DNA from 2 places in the Brevundimonas sp. TSRC1-1 genome. Region 2 is predicted to be linked to the other one. Evidence: predicted binding sites of a transcription regulator. Region 2 holds the regulator's gene; the other holds the start of a gene.
The links. Region 2 encodes HrcA, which represses chaperone genes, less so after heat shock. Its sites were predicted from a motif close to GTTAGCANTCNNNNNNNNNGANTGCTAAC; they were not measured.
Positions count from the first base shown of each region.

Region 1 (10,193 bases), 130 kb from region 2:
TCCAGCGCCGCCGCCACCGCCCCCTTGTGCTCGCATCCGAAATGAACGTCCGAAAACTGGAGAACACGCCCCATCAGAGACTGTCCTCGGCCGCGGGGGGCCGGGGCGCAAGGGCGCGGAACGCCTTGGGAATGAATCGCACGGTGGCCTCGGATTTCAACAGGACGGGCTCTCCGTCTATCACGGCGGGAATCTTGGAGCGCGCCCGGACGTCGATCCGCTTGGCCGGGCGGGTCGAGACGGCGGGATCATGGCGCCAGTCGCTGAACAGGGCGTTGGCGGCCAGGCGGAAGGCCTGGCTGGCGTCGGACGGGTCCATCGCCGCGGCTTCCAGCCCGTCCGGCTCCTCCATGGCCTTGGAGATCATCGGGCTGATCAGCACCAGGGCCTCGGCCCGACGCCGGGGGCCGCCGTCCAGACTGAACCTCAACCGTCCGGTGAAGGCCCGCTTCAACGCCCGCCGCGCATAGGCCCAGGCCAGTCTCACCTTGCCGGTTCGCATCGCCTCGCGCGCCGGCGCCCACAGGGCCGGCGAGCCCAGGATGGCGGCGCAGTAGAAATATTCCCCCGACACCTCGCCGCCCGACACCGATTGGGGCTCGCCCTCCTCCAGGGCGCGGCGCAGGGCCAGCTTCCAGTCGGCCGTGCCGTACAGGGCCCTGGGCAGCATGTTCATCGTGCCGCCCGGCAGGGGGGCGATCATCGGACCATTGGGCCTAGCCTTCGCCGCCACCGACCGCGCCGTGCCGTCGCCGGCCAGGACGAAGATCACGTCCGGCGCGGCGGCGAAGGCGTCGGCGATGGCCTGGTCGAAATTGCCGGCTTCCAGCACCACGACCTGGGTTTGCAGGTCATAGTCCGCCAGGATCGCCTCGGCCTCGGCCTCGGCGCGCGGGCCGACGCTGCCGGACAAGGGATTGACCAGCATCACCGCCCGGCCCAGCGACGCATGGGGCGTGAGACGACGCGCGGCCTCGTCGCGCGGCTCGCCGGCGTCGGCGTCGGCGTCGGGTTCTGAACTCAGGGTGTCGGTCATGGCCGCCGAACGTTCAGGCGGCCCGCCCGTTCCCGACAAGCGTGACTATTGCTTCAGTTCGTCGCGGGCGGTCGAGGCGCCGGCCTTCAGGGCGTCGCCGGTCCTTTCGGTCGCCTGACCCGCCTTGTCGGCCGCGACCTCTGCGGCTTCGGGGGCGCGACCCGCCAGTCTCTGCGCCCCGGTCCAGCCGGTCATGATCCAGCCGTCCATCATCCGGCCCGCCGCCTGGACCGATCCTTCCTTGATGGACAAGACCAGGGTGAGGGCGCCGATCAGGGCCAGCAGGGTCACCAGCAGATTGACCAGCGGCGCGGCCGAGGCCTTGCGCTTCTTGCTGCGCGCCCAGATCGGGCCTTCAGCGCCGGCCGCGGCGCACGTCACATCAGAAAACCGCATCATTTCCCCCCAAGGACTGCGCAGGCTGACCCACGCCGGTTAAGCATAGTCGTTTCGACAGAACGACGATAGACAGGGGAACCGGAGCCGTACTCCAGCGTTATCGCCTTCGGGGCGAACCCAGGATAGAGGATTTCATCATGAACAAGGCCATCATCGCGATCGCCGGCGCCGGTCTTTTGGCTTCGGCCTGCGCGAGCGACCCTTACGGCAACTCGAACCAGACCGTGCGCCAGGGCGCCATCGGCGCCGGCCTCGGCGCTGTCGCCGGCGCCGTCATCGGCAACAATGTCGGCGGCGGCAACGCAGCCACCGGCGCCCTGATCGGCGGCGCCCTGGGCGGCGCAGCGGGCGCGATCCGCGGTTCGAGCCAGGACCGCAACAACCAGCAGCGCTACCGCGACAGCCAAGGCCGCACCTACTACTGCTACGACAACCGCCAGGACGAGTGCTACTGGGATAACGGCCAACGCCGTTATTGAGCCGTGACTTCGAACCGGGCCCTGGTCCGGTTCGAGACCGGTTTGAGTTTCGGGAAGGGCGGTTCGTCGTGGACGGGCCGCCTTTTTCGTGCGCAGGACGATGGTGTGACACAGGGGATAGTCATGAAAACGATAACAATTCTGGCTCTGGCTGGCGGAATGCTGGCGGTGGGGGCCTGTGCGACGCCGATGCGGCGGGATCAGATCGTGACCAGCGGTTCCCTGTGCATGCCGGTGCGGTTCGACATCTATTTCCGCGAGAACGAGGCGCGGCTGACCGACGCGGCCGATCAGGCCATCGATGCGGCGGCGGGCGTGCTGCGGACCTGCGACGTGCGCAGCATCCAGGTGGTGGGTCTGGCAGACGCGACCGGAGCGAGCGAGGCCAATCTGAGCCTGTCGCAGCGCCGCGCGCGGACCGTGGCCCAGGCCCTGAACGCGGCGGGCCTGCCGTCGCCGGTGTTCGACGTGGGCGCCGCAGGCGACGCGGGCGCGACCACGGCGGGCGGGACGGCCGAGCCCCTGCGCCGCCGCACCGAAGTGGTCGTGGACGCCCGCCCGCGCCGCTGAACGCGGCTGATCGGACACGCTGACAGAGCGGGTCGCAGGGCCTAGAAGCAGGTCATGCGCCCGACCGCCTTCCTGTACGCCCTGCTGTTTTGCCTCGGCCTGTCCGTCCTGCCGGGCGTTCCGTCCGTCGCCGAAGCCCAGCCGGTCAGCCGGCCGGCCGAGGCGGCGGCGGCCGTGCCGCCCGGTCCGCAACGGGCCGACAATATCGAGGCGGAACTGGTTCTCCTGTCGCGCTGGGCCGCGCCGGGGTCGACCGTCGTGTTGGCGGTGCATCAGACCATCGCGCCCGGCTGGCACACCTATTGGCGCAATCCCGGCGATTCCGGAGGGCCGACCACCCTGGACTGGCGTCTGCCGCCCGGGGTCAAGGCCGGCGAGATCGTCTGGCCCCTGCCCACGCGCCAGCGGCTGATGAGCCTGGTCAACTACGGCTATTCCGGCGACGTCTATCTGCCCGTCCCGATCGAGGTTCCGGCCTCGGCCCGGCCGGGAACCACCCTGCCCCTGACCGTCGACGCCCTGTTCCTGGTGTGCAGCGACCAGATGTGCGTGCCGGTGCAGATGAGCCTGCGTCTGGACCTGCCGATCCGCGAGGGCGCCCCGCCGCCGGACCCCGACCACGGCGCCGCCATCCAGGCCGTGCTGGAGGCCGCGCCGCGACCGGCGGGCCTGGACGCCCGCGCCACCCTGCAGAACGGCGTCCTGACCCTGTCGGCGACGGGCGGCCCCCTGGCGGACCTGACGGCCGGCGCGGGCCTGAGCCGGGCCTATTTCTATCCGTTCGAGGGCGGGATCATCGACCACGCCGCCCCCCAGTCGGGCCAGAGCGGCCCGAACGGGCTGAGCCTGACCCTGACCCCCGGCGGCGACCTGACGGCCAAGGGTCTGAACGGTCCGATCTCGGGCGTCCTGGCCACCGACGCCGGCGCCTGGGAGATCACGGCCCAGCCCGGCGCGGTCCTGGCCGGAACCACCGGCGGCAAGGCCCTGTCCGGCGATGTCGAGACCCCCAGCGCTGCGGCAACCGACCTGAACCTGGGCCTGATCCTGCAATCGGCCCTGTTCGCCCTGGTCGGCGGCCTGATCCTGAACCTGATGCCCTGCGTCTTTCCCATTCTGGCCATGAAGGCCGCCGCCCTGGCCGCCTCGGCCCATCAGCCGCGCGAGGCGCGACGCGACGGCCTGTTGTTCCTGGCCGGGGTTCTGGCGACCTTCCTGGTCCTGGCTGGCGGCCTGCTGGCCCTGCGCGCCGGGGGCGAGGCCGTCGGCTGGGGCTTCCAGCTTCAGTCGCCGGCGGTGATCGCGAGCCTGGCTCTGCTGATGCTGGCGGTGGGGCTGAACCTGTCGGGCGTCTTCCATGTCGGCGCCGGGCTCCAGGGCGCGGGTGCCGGTCCCCTGTCGCGCCTGCCGGGTGGAGCGGGCGCCTTCTTCACCGGGGTTCTGGCCGTGGTCGTCGCCGCCCCCTGCACCGCCCCCTTCATGGCCGCGGCCCTGGGCGCGGCCCTGCTCATGCCCTGGCCGGCGGCGTTGCTGATCTTCCTGATGCTGGGCCTGGGCCTGGGCCTGCCCTATCTGGCCGTCAGCCTGTCGCCCGGCCTGCTGCGGCGCCTGCCCCGGCCCGGCCCATGGATGGATCGGCTGAAGGGCCTGCTGGCCTTCCCCATGTACGGCGCGGCGCTCTGGCTGGTCTGGGTCTTCTCGCGTCAGACCGGCGCGGAGGGACTGGCCCTGCTGATGGCGGCCGCCCTGACCACCGCCTTCGCCCTGTGGCTGTTCGGCCTGACCCAGGCCCAGCGCGCCCTGGGCCGATCCGCCCGCCTGTCCGGCGGATCCAGCCTGATGGCGCTCGGGGCCGCCCTGGTCCTGGCCGTGATCGCCGGTCGCGCGCCGGTTCTGGGGGCGGCCTCGGTCGCCGAGTCCGGTCCCCTGGCCTCCGCGCCCTGGTCCGCCGAATCCGTCCGCGCCGCCCAGGCCGAGGGCCGTCCGGTCCTGGTCAATTTCACGGCTGACTGGTGCGTGACCTGCAAGATCAACGAGCGCGCCGCCCTGTCCTCGCCCCGAGTCGCCGAGGCCCTGAAGGCGACGAACGCCGTCTATCTGGTCGGCGACTGGACCCGCCGTGACGACGCCATCACCCGCGAACTGGAGCGTCACGGCCGCTCGGGCGTGCCCCTGTATCTGCTCTATCCGGCGAACGGCGGCGAGCCCCGCATCCTGCCGCAACTGTTGACCGAAGGCGTGGTCATCGAGGCTCTGAAGGGGGCGTGACGGCCTCCGCCGGGTGACGAGGAAGCCTAGACCTCCGGCTGCGGCGGGGCGGTGATGACCTCGACATTGTCGTTCAGCAGATAGGACAGGTCCGACAGGGCGACGGCGCGGTCGGCGGGCGTGGCCGCCGCCTGAACCGCCTGGACCTTCTTCGGCATGTCCTCGGAAATGCCGCGCAGGATGCATTTCAGATCGCCGTCCGTGCCGCGTTCCTTCAGGATCAGGTGGCCCTGCATGTCGAGCGCGGCCAGCTGTTCGGCCTGGGCCTTGAAGCCGGTGAAGGCCTGGCTGGTGAAGAAGTCCGCCTGATCCGCCGCCTTGGCCGCCGCCCAGCCGTCGACCAGAGCCTTCAGCGCGCCGGACCGGGCGACGATGTCGGCGAACAGGGGCTCGGCCGCCACGGACACGGGGGCGCCGACCGCCGCAGGGGGCTGTTCGGCCGCCAGGGCCACGGCGGGATTGGACAGGGCCAGGGCGATCGTGAGAGCAAGGCCGCAGGACATGAGGGTGACTTCCTGTTTCAGCGTCGGCTAGGACGTTGAACCGACATACGCCCGACCCGTAAACGAGTGTTTACCTTCTTCTCTCTCCCAGAGGACGACCGATGACCCGTGACGACGCCTGGACGACCTTCGACCGCACGGCCGCCGAGGCCGGCGCGACGCGTATCGACCAGCAGTTCGCCGCCGATCCCGACCGGCTGGCGCGGATGTCGGTCGAGGCGGCGGGGCTCTATCTGGACCTGTCGAAACAGAGCTGGACCCAGGCCGCCTTCGAGGCCTGTCTGGATCTGGCCCGCGCCTGCGACGTCGAGGGCCGCCGCGCCGCCCTGTTCGCCGGCGAGGCCGTCAATCTGACCGAGGGCCGGGCCGTGCTGCATCCCGCCCTGCGCGCCCCCGTCGGCGCCGACTTCAAGGCCCTGGGCGAACCGGTCTCGGCCGAGGTGGACGCCGTGCGGGCGGACATGAAGACCTACGCCGACGCCGTCCGCTCGGGCGCCGAGGCGGGGGCCACGGGCAAGAAGTTCGAGGCCATCGTCCATGTCGGCATCGGCGGGTCAGACCTGGGGCCCCGCGTCGTCTGGGACGCCCTGCGCCCGCTGGACCCGGCCATCGACCTGCGCTTCGTCGCCAATATCGATCCGCGCGACATGGCCGAGGCCCTGACCGGCCTGGATCCCGAGACCACCCTGGTCGTGGTCGTGTCCAAGACCTTCACCACCCAGGAAACCCTGGCCAACGCCGAGGCCGCCAAGGCCTGGCTGGCGGCGGCCCTGCCGGCCGAAGGCATGACGAAACACTTCATCGGCGTGACGGCGGCGCCGGACAAGGCGGCGGCCTTCGGCTGCGGCCGCACCTTCGCCTTCCGGGACTGGGTCGGCGGCCGCTATTCGCTGTGGTCGGCGGTCAGCCTGTCGTGCGGCATCGCCCTGGGCTGGGTCGTGTTCGAGGCCATGCTGGCCGGGGCTGCGGCCATGGACGACCATTTCGTCTCGGCCCCGCTGGAGCGGAACGCCCCGATCCTGCTGGCCCTGGCCCAGGTGTTCAATGTCGACGGCCTGAACCGGCCGGCCCGCACCGTGGCGCCCTACGCCCACGCCCTGCGCCGCCTGCCGTCCTTCCTGCAGCAGCTGGAGATGGAGTCGAACGGCAAGCGGGTCCATCGCGACGGAACCCCCGTCACGCGCCAGACCTGCCCGGTGGTGTTCGGCGAGCCCGGCACCAATGGCCAGCACGCCTTCTTCCAGCAGATCCACCAGGGGCCCCAGATCGTCCCGGCCGAGTTCGTGATCGTGGCGAAGACCCATGCCGACGCGCCGGAATCCCCGCTCTGGTCCAACGCCCTGGCCCAGGGCCAGGCCCTGATGCTGGGCAAGACGACCGAGGCGGCCAAGGCGGAAGGCCTGGCCCAGGGCCTGTCGGAGGATGAGGCGACCCGTCTGGCGCCTCACCGGACCTTCACCGGAAACCGCCCCTCGACCGCCATCCTGATGGACCGTCTGACGCCCGAGACCCTGGGCGCCCTGCTGGCCCTCTATGAGCACAAGACCTTCGTCGAGGGCGTGATCTGGGACATCAACAGCTTCGACCAGTGGGGCGTCGAACTGGGCAAGGTCCTGGCCAGGGCGATCCTGAAGGACGTGGACGCCGGCGGCCCCTCCGCCGATCTGGACCCGTCCACCGCGGCCCTGATGACCCGTCTGATGGGGTGACGCGCAGCAAAAAGGCCCGGCCTTGCGGCCGAGCCTATTTCTTGGAGCGACATCCCGCGCCTACCAGCGGCGGTCGTAGCGGTAGTCGCGGCGATCATCGCGGCGGTCATAACGCTGGTCCCGACGATAGTCGCGATAGTCGCGGCGCTGCTCCCAGCGCGGATCCCGGCTGTTGATGCCGTGTTCCCGCTCCCAGTGGCCCTGGTTCCGGTAGCATTGGCCGCCGCGATAATATTCGCAGCCCGAACCCCGGTTCGAGGAGGAGGCCACGGCGCCGATGGCCGCGCCGCCCAGGGCGCCGCCGGCGATATAACGACCGTCGCCGTTGCCGTAGATGGCGCCGGCCAGGCCCCCGACGGCCGCGCCGATCAGGGCGTTGCGGGCGGTGTCGTCGCGGTCGCGGTCACGGGATTGCGCCGAGGCCGGGGCGGCCATCAGGCCCATGGCGACGACAGGAGCGGCGACGGCGGCGGTGATCTTCAACATCTTGGACATGGTCGTCTCCTTTTATTTTCGGGCCGGGTCCGCGTTTCCGAGGAAGGAAATGCATCCAGCGTCGAGACGGTTCTGCCAGCCCCCGCTTGAACGTGCTCGGAGCCCGCCATTCATTTTCGGTTCACTTGTCGCGGAACTTTCGCAGACCGCCCCCGGCCGCCCCGCTTGACGCTGGCCCCTGCTCTGACTAACTCCCGATCGCGTTAGCACTCTCACCGGTCGGCTGCCAAAGCGGTGATCGAGGGGAGGCTGGCCCACCGTTTTCAAGTCGCCCCCGTCCGGGGGAACACAAGGAGAGAACCGATGGCGTTTCGTCCGCTCGGCGACCGCGTGCTGGTCAAGCGCGTTGAAGAAGAATCCAAGACCAAGGGCGGGATCATCATCCCCGACACCGCCAAGGAAAAGCCGCAGGAAGGCGAAGTCGTCTCCGTCGGCCCCGGCGCCCGCGACGACAGCGGCAAGGTCAATGCTCTGGAACTGAAGGCCGGCGACCGCATCCTGTTCGGCAAGTGGTCGGGCACGGAAGTGAAGATCGACGGCGAAGACCTGATCATCATGAAAGAGTCGGACGTCCTGGGCGTCCTCAGCTGAGCTCGTGAGTCGTGAGGCGTGACTCGTGAATGGCGCGACCCAAGGTCTGCCGCCGCTCCAGCCACCCATCACGATTCACTAATCACCCTTCACGCCTTTCAAAGGAGCTGCCCGCATGGCCGCTAAAATCGTACACTTCAACACCGACGCGCGCGACAAGATGCTGCGCGGCGTCAACGTGCTCGCCAACGCCGTCAAGGTGACGCTCGGTCCCAAGGGCCGCAACGTCGTGATCCAGAAGTCCTTCGGCGCCCCGCGCTCGACCAAGGACGGCGTGTCGGTCGCCAAAGAGATCGAGCTGGAAGACGCCTTCGAGAACATGGGCGCCCAGATGATCCGCGAAGTCGCGTCGAAGACGAACGACAAGGCGGGCGACGGCACCACCACCGCGACCGTCCTGGCTCAAGCCATCGTGCAAGAGGGCCTCAAGGCCGTCGCCGCCGGCATGAACCCGATGGATCTGAAGCGCGGCATCGACAAGGCCGTCGGCCTGGTGCTGGAAGAGATCAAGGCCAAGTCCAAGCCCGTCTCGAACAACTCGGAAATCGCCCAGGTCGGCACCATCTCGGCCAACGGCGACTCGGAAATCGGTGAACTGATCGCCCAGGCCATGGCCAAGGTCGGCAACGAAGGCGTCATCACCGTCGAAGAAGCCAAGACCGCCGACACCACCGTCGACGTCGTCGAAGGCATGCAGTTCGACCGCGGCTACCTGTCGCCCTACTTCATCACCAACGCCGACAAGATGGAGGTTCAACTCGAAGAGCCTCTGATCCTGCTGTTCGAGAAGAAGCTGACCTCGCTGCAGGCCATGCTGCCGATCCTGGAAGCCGTGGTGCAGTCGGGCCGTCCGCTGCTGATCATCGCCGAGGACATCGAAGGCGAAGCCCTGGCCACCCTGGTGGTCAACAAGCTGCGCGGCGGCCTGCGCGTCGCCGCCGTCAAGGCTCCGGGCTTCGGCGACCGCCGCAAGGCCATGCTGGAAGACATCGCCATCCTGACGGGCGGCCAGGTCATCTCGGAAGACCTGGGCATCAAGCTTGAGACCGTCACCCTCGACATGCTCGGCAAGGCCAAGAAGGTCTCGATCACCAAGGACGACACCACCATCGTCGAAGGCGTCGGCGAGAAGGACGCGATCGAAGCCCGCGTGGCCCAGATCAAGCGCCAGATCGAAGACACCACCTCCGACTACGACAAGGAAAAGCTGCAGGAACGTCTGGCCAAGCTGGCCGGCGGCGTCGCGGTTCTCCGCGTCGGCGGTTCGACCGAAGTCGAAGTGAAGGAAAAGAAGGACCGCGTCGACGACGCCCTGAACGCCACGCGCGCCGCGGCTGACGAAGGCATCGTTCCGGGCGGCGGCATCGCCCTGCTGAAGGCCTCCAAGATCCTGGCCGACGTCAAGGGCGACAACGCCGACCAGAACGCCGGCATCGCGATCATCCGTCGCGCCCTGCAGGCCCCGATCCGTCAGATCGCCGAAAACTCCGGCGTCGAAGGCTCGATCGTGGTCGGCAAGGTTCTGGAAAACGAAGACGCCTCGTTCGGCTTCAACGCCCAGACCGAAGAATACGGCGACCTGGTCAAGATGGGCGTCATCGACCCCGCCAAGGTCGTCCGCACGGCCCTGCAAGACGCCGCTTCGGTGGCCGGCATTCTGATCACCACGGAAGCCGCCGTCGCCGACGCCCCCAAGAAGTCGGGCGGCGCCGGCGCCCCCGACATGGGTGGAATGGGCGGCATGGGCGGCATGGACTTCTAAGTCCAAGCCACTCCAGGCTGAGAATGCAGAAGGGCGGGACCGCAAGGTCCCGCCCTTTTTGTTTGCGCCGGCGAGGGGTGACGCGCCCCCTCCGTCACGGCGCTCTGCGCCGCGCCACCTCCCCCAAGGGGGGGAGGAATGCGAACACCGAAATCCTCCCCCCTTGGGGGAGGTGGATCGCCGGCGAAGCCGGCGAGACGGAGGGGGCCCGAACGGCGCCAACTGTCACAATGACGCTGGTCCTGCCGTAATGATTCCAAGGGCTTGTCAGTTTCTCGCCCCGACTTCCCCGCCAGGGTTTCCCCGTCCCCTATAATCACGCCCGGTCTCGTCGCTTGGAGGGCTCGTAAGGCCTGCGACCTTGCGGCGGCGAGAGCGGAT
Region 1 covers NZ_JAFCXI010000002.1:580,301-590,493, reverse strand. The annotation lists gene ACP7CK_RS08840 (metallophosphoesterase family protein) at 1-74, opposite strand, end outside; gene ACP7CK_RS08835 (diacylglycerol/lipid kinase family protein) at 74-1,036, opposite strand; gene ACP7CK_RS08830 (hypothetical protein) at 1,082-1,432, opposite strand; gene ACP7CK_RS08825 (YMGG-like glycine zipper-containing protein) at 1,573-1,914, shown strand; gene ACP7CK_RS08820 (OmpA family protein) at 2,038-2,484, shown strand; gene ACP7CK_RS08815 (protein-disulfide reductase DsbD family protein) at 2,539-4,752, shown strand; gene ACP7CK_RS08810 (hypothetical protein) at 4,779-5,255, opposite strand; gene pgi (glucose-6-phosphate isomerase) at 5,357-6,964, shown strand; gene ACP7CK_RS08800 (hypothetical protein) at 7,025-7,459, opposite strand; gene groES (co-chaperone GroES) at 7,763-8,050, shown strand; gene groL (chaperonin GroEL) at 8,166-9,812, shown strand.
Region 1: groES (co-chaperone GroES) is a predicted target of HrcA. The motif match lies at 7,662-7,690, and genes of this name have one in related genera.

Region 2 (10,193 bases):
ATCGACCCCGGATGATCCTTATCGAGGACGCCGACCCCGACCATGGCGACGCCCGCGGTCTGATCGCCGCCCTGTCCCAGCGACTGGCGGCGATCACGGGCTCCAGCGGCCAGGCCTCGTTCGATGCAGATGATGTGCGGGGGCCGGGCGCCGCCTTCCTGCTGGCGCGGGACGAGGAGGGGCGGGCCATAGGCTGCGGCGCCCTGCGTCCGCTCCAGCCGGGCGTCGCCGAAATCAAGCGCATGTATGCGGGGGGCGCCGGACAGGGTGTGGGTTCGGCCGTGCTCGCGGCTCTGGAAGCGAAGGCGAAAAGCCTCGGCTACGGCGAAATCCGGCTGGAAACACGTCGCGTCAACACTGTGGCCGTGCGCTTCTATCTCCGCGCCGGCTATCGCGAAATTCCGCCCTATGGCCTCTATGTCGGCCGACCGGAGGCTGTCTGTTTCGTCAAGCCAATCGGATCGACTTCCGCCTAAGTTGACTGGACGCCCCCGGCGCGCCGTGATGGTCTGCGGCTCCCCGTTTCTGGAGCCGTCCCATGACCACCCTGATCCGTCCCGAAGGCCAGACCCCCGATGATCTGAAGCTGAGCCGCAGGGCGGTGGGCGCCCTGGGGGGGCTGCTCTTCTCGGGCTATGCGGTCGCGGCCCTGGCCAAGGAGGCCCGACCCATCACCACCGACGCCGCCGGGCTGGAGACCGCCGAGGTGACCTATCCGGCGCCGGACGGGTTCGAACTGCCGGCCTATGTGGCGCGGCCGGCGGGCGAGGGGCCTTTTCCAGTCGTGGTGGTGGTGTCCGAGATCTTCGGCGTCCACGACTATATCAAGGACATCTGCCGTCGCCTGGCCAAGCAGGGCTACGCCGCCATCGCCCCGGCCTTCTTCAACCGGGTCGAGGATCCGGCGCCCCTGTCCGACATGGGCCGGATCATGCAGATCGTCGGTGCGGCCGACTATGAGCAGGTGATGGGCGATCTGTCGGCGACCCTGGACTGGGCCAGTCAGCAGCTGTGGGCGCGGGACGGCAAGGTCGGGATCACCGGCTTCTGCTGGGGCGGCAAGGTGGTGTGGCAGGCGGCGGCGCGCTTCGCCGTCATCGGCGCCGGCGTGGCCTGGTACGGCCGTCTGGCGCCGGCCCCCGACGCGACGCCGGTGCAAATTTCATCCGGCCAGCCGTGGCCGGTCGATCTGGCCGATGACCTGAAGGCGCCCGTCCTGGGTCTGTACGGCGGCCAGGACCAGGGCATCCCCCTGGCCAGCGTCGAGCGGATGCGCGAGGCCCTGGCGCGAGCGGGCCAGACCGACAGCCGGATCATCGTCTATCCCGACGCGCCGCACGGCTTCCACGCCGACTACCGCGCCAGCTACGCCGAGGCGGACGCCCGGGACGCATGGGCGACACTTCTGGCCCACCTCGACAAAGCGTTAAGGAGTTGAATTGCTACTGATGTGACGCATGGCGGAGGGCTCTGCGTCAGGGAGGGTGACATGGGCGGTTTGCGGTTAAGCAGGGCGGTTCTGCTGGGTGTAGGCCTGTTGTTTCTTCCCCTTGCGGCCTGTGGGGGCGGGGGAGGCGGCGGCGGGGGCGTCGTAACGCCCGTCGTGCCACCACCACCTCCTCCTCCCCCGCCGCCCCCGCCCCCTCCTCCGCCGCCGCCCCCTTCGGTGTCCTCCACCGAGTATCTGCGGAACTACGGCCTGGCCAATATGAAGGCCGAGGTCGGGTGGCAGGCCGGCGCCACCGGAAACGGCGTCACGGTCGCTGTGGTCGATTCCGGCGTCAGCAACAGCCAGGCCGATCTGGTCGGGCGGATTTCCACCGCCTCGACCGACGTGGTTCCGGGCCGCAACACCCCCTATGTCGCGAACGACAGCCACGGAACCCTGGTGTCGGGGGTGATCGCCTCGAACTTCAACGGACTGGGCTCGGTCGGCGTGGCCTATGAATCGACCATACTGTCGATCCGCACCGACATCTCCGACTGTGAGGATGAGGACGACGACGTCTGTTTCAGCAGTTCAGACCTGGTCCGGGCCCTGGACTTCGCCGTGGCCAACGGGGTCAAGATCATCAACATGTCCCTGGGCGGCGATGGTCGGCTGGGCTCCGCCTTCGAGGCGGCCCTGTTGCGCGCGGTCGATTCCGGGGCGGTCATCGTCGCCTCGTCGGGCAATGACGGCGAGGCCAATCCCGGCTGGCCCGCGCAATATGCGGTGGATCCCCGGTTCTCCGGCTCTGTCATCGCCGTCGGTTCGCACGGCGAGACCAATGTCATGTCCAGCTTTTCGAACCGCGCTGGGGCCACGGCCGCCGCCTATATTTCCGGGCCGGGCGAGGACGTCATCACCGGCTGCGACGGGACCCTCTGCTGGGAGGTCAGCGGCACCTCCTTCTCGGCGCCCCATGTCTCGGGCGCCCTGGCCCTGCTGATGGACGCCTTCCCCAATCTTTCGGCGCGTCAGGCCCTGGCCATCCTTCTCGACACGGCGCGCGACGCCGGGGACGCAGGGACCGACATCGTCTACGGCCGGGGCCTGCTGGACCTGGCCAACGCCTTCCGGCCGGTGGGAACGAGCTCGACCCCGATGGCCGACGGAGGCTCCATCGTCGCCGAGAGCGAGCCTGGCAGTTTCGTCGGCCCCGCCTTCGGCGACGCCTTCTCACGCCAGACGGCCTTGGGGACCGTCCTGTTCGACAGCTATGATCGGATGTTCGCCGTCCAGCTGGGCGGGGCCTATCCGACGGCGCCGAGCCGCTCGTATCAGGCCGCGCCGTTCGCGCCGAGCCGGACGGCGACGACCCGGCTGGCCCTGCCGAACGGGGGCCGGCTGAATCTGACGGCGTCCCAGCCGGTCGAGACGCCCGAGCCCATCGCTCCGCGTTATGACCTGACCGACGCGCCCTGGTTGGGCGATGAACCCCGTCAGGAGGCCATGCTGGATCTGGAGATGGGCCGGCTGAGCTTCGCCACATGGCAGGGTCGCGGCGGGGCGCGGTCGCCCTTCGACGCGGCCGGCGACGGTTTCGCCGCCCTGGCCCAGGCGGATCATGCGGCGCGCGGCGCCCTGCGGTTCGGGTCGCTGACCCTTGCGGCCGAGAGCGGGGGCGGGGACCGGCGTATGCCGCTGAGGCGGGTCGAGGCGGAGGCTTCAAGCTACAGCCGCGCCACCCTGGCCTGGCGCGGCGCAGAAGGCGGCCTGTCGGTCAGCATCGGCGGCCTGGACGAGCGTCTGGGGCCCTTGGGGGCCTTCCTGCCCGGCGGATCGGACTTCGCCCTGCCGTCGCGCACCCGCTTCTATGCGGTGGGCGGCGACTGGACCCTGAGGCCCGGCCTGGCCCTGATCGGCGAGGCCGGCGTCGGCTCGACCCGGAGCGAGGGCCGGTTCCTGTCGATGGACCAGGCCGCGATCAGTTCGAACTGGCGTCTGGGCCTGCTGACAGGGTGTTCGGTGCTCTGCGACCGGATCAGCTTCACTCTGTCGCAGCCGCTGCGGATCGAAAGCGGCGCCTTCTCGGCCTGGCTGGCGGATGTGCCGGTCGAGTATTTCGACCCCCTGACCTATTCGCGCCGCAGTTTCTCGGCCACGCCGAGCGGCCGCCAGATCGATTTCATCCTGGGCGGCGAGCGGAGTCTGTGGGACGGCTCAAACCTGACGATCCAGGCCGTGGCCAGCCGTCAGCCGCGCCATGTTGCGGACGCCGCGCCGGAATTCGCCTTGATCGGCGGATGGCGGCGGAGGTTCTGAGGGGGAGTGACTGGTGAATGGTGAGTCGTGAGCAAGAGGTGAGCGGCTTGCGGAGACACCGCAGCTCACTACTCACCCCTCACCAATCACGTCCTCACATCAGGCCTTGCCGTCGAAGGTCTGGCCTTCGGGCGCGGGGGCTGCGCCATAGGGGTTGGCGCCCTGCGCGCCCGAGCCCTTGGCCGCGACCACGACCATGGCCGGGCGGATGGTGCGGCCGAACAGTTCGAAACCGGACTGCATGGTCTGGAGCACGGCGCCGCCGGGAACCGTATCCGACGGCTGTTCGATCATGGCCTGGTGCAGATGGGGGTTGAAGGCCTCGCCGGCCTCGGGCGCGACACGCTTCAGCCCATTGGTCTCGAACGCCTGCAGCAGGGCCTTCTGGGTCATTTCCAGACCGGTCACCAGAGCCACGGTCGGGCCGTCCGTATCCTTGGGCGCCGCCATCAGGGCGCGCTCCAGATTGTCGGCCACGCCCAGCAGATCCTTGGCGAAGCGCTGGATGGCGAAGGCGCGGGCGTCGTTCTGCTGCGTCTCGGCGCGGCGCTTCAGGTTCTCCATCTCGGCGGCGACGCGCAGGGCGCGGTCCTTCCACTCGTCGCGTTCGGCGATGACGGCGTCCAGCGGCGCGAGATTGTCCGAGGGATCGGCGTCCAGGCCGTGTTCGGCGTTGGTTTCCGCCATATCGGCGTCCAGCTCGTTGAAGTCGTCGTTAAGGGGCTTGTCGCTCACTTGTCGTTCCCGTCCAGCATCCGGCCCAGCACCCGGGCGGTATAGTCCACCAACGGGATGACACGGGCGTAGTTCAATCTTGCGGGGCCTATGACGCCGATGGCGCCCAGGACCCGCTGTCGGCCGCTCATATAGGGCGCCGCGATCACGGCGGAACCCGAAAGTGAAAACAACCGCGTTTCGGCGCCGATGAAAATCCGCACCCCTTGGGCCGCATCCACCCCGTCCAGCAGGCCGATCAGCTGTTCCTTCTGCTCCAGGTCGTCGAACAGGACCCGCACCCGCTCCAGATCCGCCAGGCCTTCGCCGTCCTGCAACAGATTGGCGCGGCCGCGCACGATCAGGGCGCGCTCTCGGTCCGGGCCGCCGGACCAGGCGGCGAACCCGTCCTCGACCAGGCGGGCGGCGGTCTGGTCCAGTTCGCGCCGGGCGATCTCCAGTTCCTGGGTCATCTCGCGCTTGGCGTCGGCGAACGGCCGGCCGCGCAGGCGGGCGTTGAGGAAGTTGGAGGCCTCCACCAGGGTGGAGGGCGTGACCCCGGCCGCCAGGGTCATGATCCGGTTCTCGACCGTGCCGTCGTCGGCGACGATGACCGCCAGGGCCTGATCCCCGCCCAGGGCGACGAACTCCACGTGTTTGACGCCGGACTCGCGCACCGGGCTGGACACCACGCCCGCGCCCCCCGCCAGGCCCGACAACAGGTTCGACGCCTCGTCCAGGGCGGATTCGAAGTTGCGGCCGCGCCCGGCCAGCCGGCCGTCGATCTCGCGCCGCTCCTCCTTCGTCAGGTCGCCGACCTCCAGCAGGCCGTCGACGAACAGGCGCAGGCCCGCATGGGTGGGGATCCGCCCCGCCGATGTATGCGGCGCAGCCAGCAGCCCGGCCAGGGTCAGGTCCTGCATCGTATTGCGGATCGAGGCCGGCGACAGGGCGATCCCGCCCAGCGACAGGGTGCGCGACCCCACCGGCTCGCCCGTCTCCAGATAGGATTCGACGATGCGCCGGAAGATGTCGCGCGCCCGCGCGTCCAGCCCCGCCAGCCCGGCGAGAGCCATGCCCGGGGATTGGGCGCCGTCGAAGGGCGGGGTTTTGGGGGCATACAGGCTCACGGTTTCAGGATAAGCACCGCAGCCCCCGCTTCCAAGGACTCATCTCAATGCGCCATTCGCAACGCACCGACGATCAACTGCGTCCCGTGACCATAGAGACCGGCGTCAACCGCTACGCCGAGGGCTCGTGCCTGATCACCTTCGGCCACACCAAGGTCCTGGTGACGGCCTCGGTCGAGGAGACCATCCCCGGCTGGATGCGCGGCAAGGGCCAGGGCTGGGTCACGGCCGAATACGGCATGCTGCCCCGCGCCACCCACACCCGCGGCCGCCGCGAGGCCGCCGCCGGCAAACAGACGGGCCGGACGCAGGAGATCCAGCGCCTGATCGGCCGCTCGCTACGCGCCGTCGTCGATCTGAAGGCCCTGGGCGAACGTCAGGTGGTGCTGGACTGCGACGTCATCCAGGCCGACGGCGGCACCCGCACCGCCTCCATCACCGGCGCCTGGGTCGCCATGGCCTCGGCCCTCAACTATCTGCGCGGCGAGGGCGTGCTGAAGTCCGACCCGATCCTGGACCAGGTGGCGGCCGTCTCGTGCGGCGTCTGCGACGGCGTGCCGGTGCTGGACCTGGACTATGAAGAGGATTCCGAGGCCGAAGCCGATTCCAACTTCGTCCTGACCGGCGCGGGCCAGATCGTCGAGGTCCAGGCCACCGGCGAGAAGCGCGGCTTCTCCCGCGCCGAGTTCGACCGCCTCTTCTCCCTGGCCGAGATCGGCTGCACCGAACTGTTCGCCCTGCAAAAGGCTGCGCTGGAGGCGGTGCGCCGATAGGGGCTTTCGCGCGTTAAGGGGACGGGTCATCGTCTGGGTGATCCCGTCCTGCCCGGAGATGCCGATGCGCCGCCCCCTGTTCATCAGTTCCGCCTCAGCCGCCGTTCTGGCCTTCGCCCTGACGGTCGCGGCCTGTCAGCCCGGAAGCGACGCCCCCAACGCCTCTTCCTCTGGCGTCTCTTCCTCTGACGCCTCTTCCTCTGGGACCGTTTCCTCGGCGGTCCCCAGCCCCGCCGCTCCTGGCCCCGCCCCGGCCGGGAACCCCGCAGCGCCGACGCCGGCGCCGTCGGAAGACGCTCAGGCCCGGATTCCGGAAGGGCCGGACATGAGGCCCGAGCGGATTCCCGCCAGTGAAATCCCCTGTCGTGAGCAGATCGGCGAGGCGGCGTCCGCGCGCCTGGTCGAACGCTGCATCCAGGTCAGCCCCGCGACCCACCCGCCCTGCAACGCCGCCAACCCCTGCGACCTGATCCAGGGCGAGATCGACCGGTCCTGCAAATTGTGGGCGCGCGACGGCGATCCGCCGGCGGCGTGCCGGTCTTAGGACAGGCCGCCATGAAAAAGGCCCCGCCGTCACCGGCGGGGCCTTCTCATTCAGCCGTGTGGCTCAGTCCTAGTCGCGACGGCGACGACCGCGATCGCCACCGCGATCACCGCCGCCTTCGCGCTTGGGACGGCCGCCGGTGTCGTCCGACAGGGGCTCTTCGCCGCGCTCGGCGCGTTCGGCGTTGATCTTGTCGGTCAGGTCTTCACCCGTGGTCTGATCGACGACCTTCATCGACAGCTTGGTCTTGCCGCGATCGTCGAAGCCCAGGAACTTGACCTTGACCTCCTGGCCTTCCGACAGGACGTCGGCCGGGTTGGCGACGCGTTCCAGAGCGATCTGGGACACGTGGACCAGGCCGTCCTTGGCGCCGAAGAAGTTCACGAAGGCGCCGAAATCGACGACCTTGACGACCTTGCCGGAGTAGATGGTTCCGACTTCCGGTTCCGAGGCGATGGACTGGATCCAGGCCTTGGCGGCGTCGATCTTCTCCTGGTCGTTGGCGGCGACCTTGATGGTGCCGTCGTCGCCGATGTCGATCTTGGCGCCGGTCTTCTCGACGATCTCGCGGATCACCTTGCCGCCCGAACCGATCACTTCACGGATCTTGTCGACCGCGATCTTGATGGTTTCGATCTTCGGCGCATGCTCGCCCAGTTCGGCGCGCGGCGCATCCATGGCCTTGGACATCTCGTCCAGGATGTGGAGGCGACCGGCCGAGGCCTGGGTCAGGGCCTGTTTCATGATCTCCTTGGTGATGCCGGCGACCTTGATGTCCATCTGAAGGCTGGTGATGCCTTCCGAAGTGCCGGCGACCTTGAAGTCCATGTCGCCCAGGTGGTCTTCGTCACCCAGGATGTCCGACAGGATGGCGAACTCGCCCGACGGCTCCAGGATCAGGCCCATGGCGATGCCCGAGACCGGACGGATCAGCGGCACGCCGGCGTCCATCAGGGCCAGCGACGAACCGCAGACCGTGGCCATCGAGGACGAGCCGTTCGACTCGGTGATCTCGGAGACCAGGCGGATGGTGTAGGGGAAGTCTTCCTTCGACGGCAGCATCGGTCGGATCGCGCGCCAGGCCAGCTTGCCGTGACCGATTTCGCGACGGCCGGGCGAACCCATGCGGCCCGCTTCACCCACCGAATAGGGGGGGAAGTTGTAGTGCAGCAGGAAGCTTTCCTTGTAGGTGCCCTGCAGGCTGTCGATGTACTGCTCGTCCTCGCCGGTGCCCAGGGTGGCGACGACCAGGGCCTGGGTTTCCCCACGCGTGAACAGGGCCGAACCGTGGGTGCGCGGCAGGACGCCGACTTCCGACACGATGGCGCGGACCTTGTCGAGGGCGCGGCCGTCGACGCGGTGGGCGTTCTCGATGATGTCGCGACGCAGGACGTCGGCTTCACATTCCTTGAAGGCGGCCGCGAACTTGGAGCTGTCGACGCCCTCGGGGTTCTCGTCGGTCTTCACCAGGGCGGCGGCGGCGGTCTTCTTGGCCGCATCGACGCCCGAGCGACGGTCGTATTTGCCGGGGTGGGTGTAGGCGGCCTTGATGTCCTCGCCGACCAGCTTCTTGATCGAGGTGACGACGTCGGAGTGGTCTTCGGCCTGGAAGTCGAAGGGCTCCTTGGCGGCGTGTTCGGCCAGATCGATGATGGCGTCGATCACCGGCTGCATGCCGGCGTGGGCGAACATCAGCGCCTCAAGCATCTTCTCTTCCGACAGCTCCTTGGCTTCGGATTCGACCATCATCAGGGCGTCTTGCGTGCCGGCGACCACGAGGTCCAGATCAGAGCCCGGGATCTGGTCGACCGTCGGGTTCAGAACCAGTTCGCCGTCGATCAGGCCGACGCGCGCGGCGCCGATGGGGCCCATGAAGGGCACGCCCGAGATGGTCAGGGCGGCCGAGGCGGCGACCATGCCCAGCACGTCCGGATCGTTTTCCATGTCGTGCTGCAGCACGGTGATGACGACCTGGGTCTCGTTCTTGAAGCCCTTGACGAACAGGGGGCGGATCGGACGGTCGATCAGGCGGGAAACCAGGGTTTCCTTCTCGCTGGGACGGCCTTCACGCTTGAAGTAGCCGCCCGGGATCTTGCCGGCGGCGAAGGTCTTTTCCTGGTAGTTGACAGTCAGGGGGAAGAAATCCAGACCCGGCTTGGGCGAACGGCCATAGACGACGGTGGCCAGAACCACGGTCTCGCCGTAGGTCGCCAGCACGGCGCCGTCGGCCTGGCGGGCGATGCGGCCCGTTTCCAGGGTCAGCGGGCGTCCGGCCCACTCGATCGTCTTGCGTTTGATATCGAACATATTTCGTCTTTCGTATCCCGGACGGCGTATTCCGTGCGGGGTCCCATCATTGGGGGCGGATGCGTCGGCGTTCAGTCCTTCGATCCAGAGGTCGCCGCGCCATCGCGGTCGACCGGGAGAGGACCGGCATGGCCCTCGCAACTGCGCCGTAAGTCCTGCGGCGCACAGGTCGTCTCTAGTCGCACAACGAGGCGCGGACGTGACCGCCCGCGCCTCGAAAGCGTATTCTACACTGATCCGACGCCTTAGCGGCGCAGGCCCAGCTTGGCGATGAGCGCCTGGTAGCGACCGGCGTCGACCTTGTTCAGGTGGTCGAGCAGGCGGCGACGTTGCGACACCATCTTCAGAAGGCCACGACGCGAGTGGTTGTCCTTCTTGTGGGTCTTGAAGTGTTCGGTCAGGTTGGAGATGCGTTCCGACAGGATCGCGACCTGAACCTCGGCCGAGCCGGTGTCGCCAGCGGTGCGGGCGTTATCGGCGATGATCTCGTGCTTGCGTTCAGCAGTAACCGACATCGTAGAGTCCTTTCTTGGCCTATCGCGCTTCGCGCTACTTGAGGCCGTGGGGTCTCGGCCCTTGCCGGATGGCGCGGGCCTAGAGGTTGAAAACGCGGTCGGGTTCTAACCGGCCGGCCCGCAACTGACAGAGAGCGACGAGGGTCTGGCCCTGAAAGGCTGAAACCGTTCGCGAACCGTCCGACAGACGGGTCTTGAGGGTTTCCACCTGACGGGGGAGCAGAACGATCGGGCGTCCCTGCCGAAGCGAGAAGGCGTCCTGATCCGTCACGGCCAGCTCCGGGATGTCGTCCAGGGCGGTCGCAACGGGAAGCAAGCCTTCCGAGGCGGCGCCCCTATGCACCAAATCCTCGAGAAAATCCAGCGTCACGGCGTTTTCGGTATGAAACGGTCCCACCCGCTCGCGCCGCAGGGCCGAAACATGCCCCTCGGCGCCCAGGACGGCCGCCAGATCGCGCGCCA
Region 2 covers NZ_JAFCXI010000002.1:454,439-464,631, reverse strand. The annotation lists gene ACP7CK_RS08260 (GNAT family N-acetyltransferase) at 12-476, shown strand; gene ACP7CK_RS08255 (dienelactone hydrolase family protein) at 539-1,438, shown strand; gene ACP7CK_RS08250 (S8 family peptidase) at 1,667-3,748, shown strand; gene grpE (nucleotide exchange factor GrpE) at 3,848-4,435, opposite strand; gene hrcA (heat-inducible transcriptional repressor HrcA) at 4,480-5,538, opposite strand; gene rph (ribonuclease PH) at 5,640-6,365, shown strand; gene ACP7CK_RS08230 (hypothetical protein) at 6,430-6,909, shown strand; gene pnp (polyribonucleotide nucleotidyltransferase) at 6,979-9,216, opposite strand; gene rpsO (30S ribosomal protein S15) at 9,462-9,731, opposite strand; gene truB (tRNA pseudouridine(55) synthase TruB) at 9,811-10,193, opposite strand, start outside.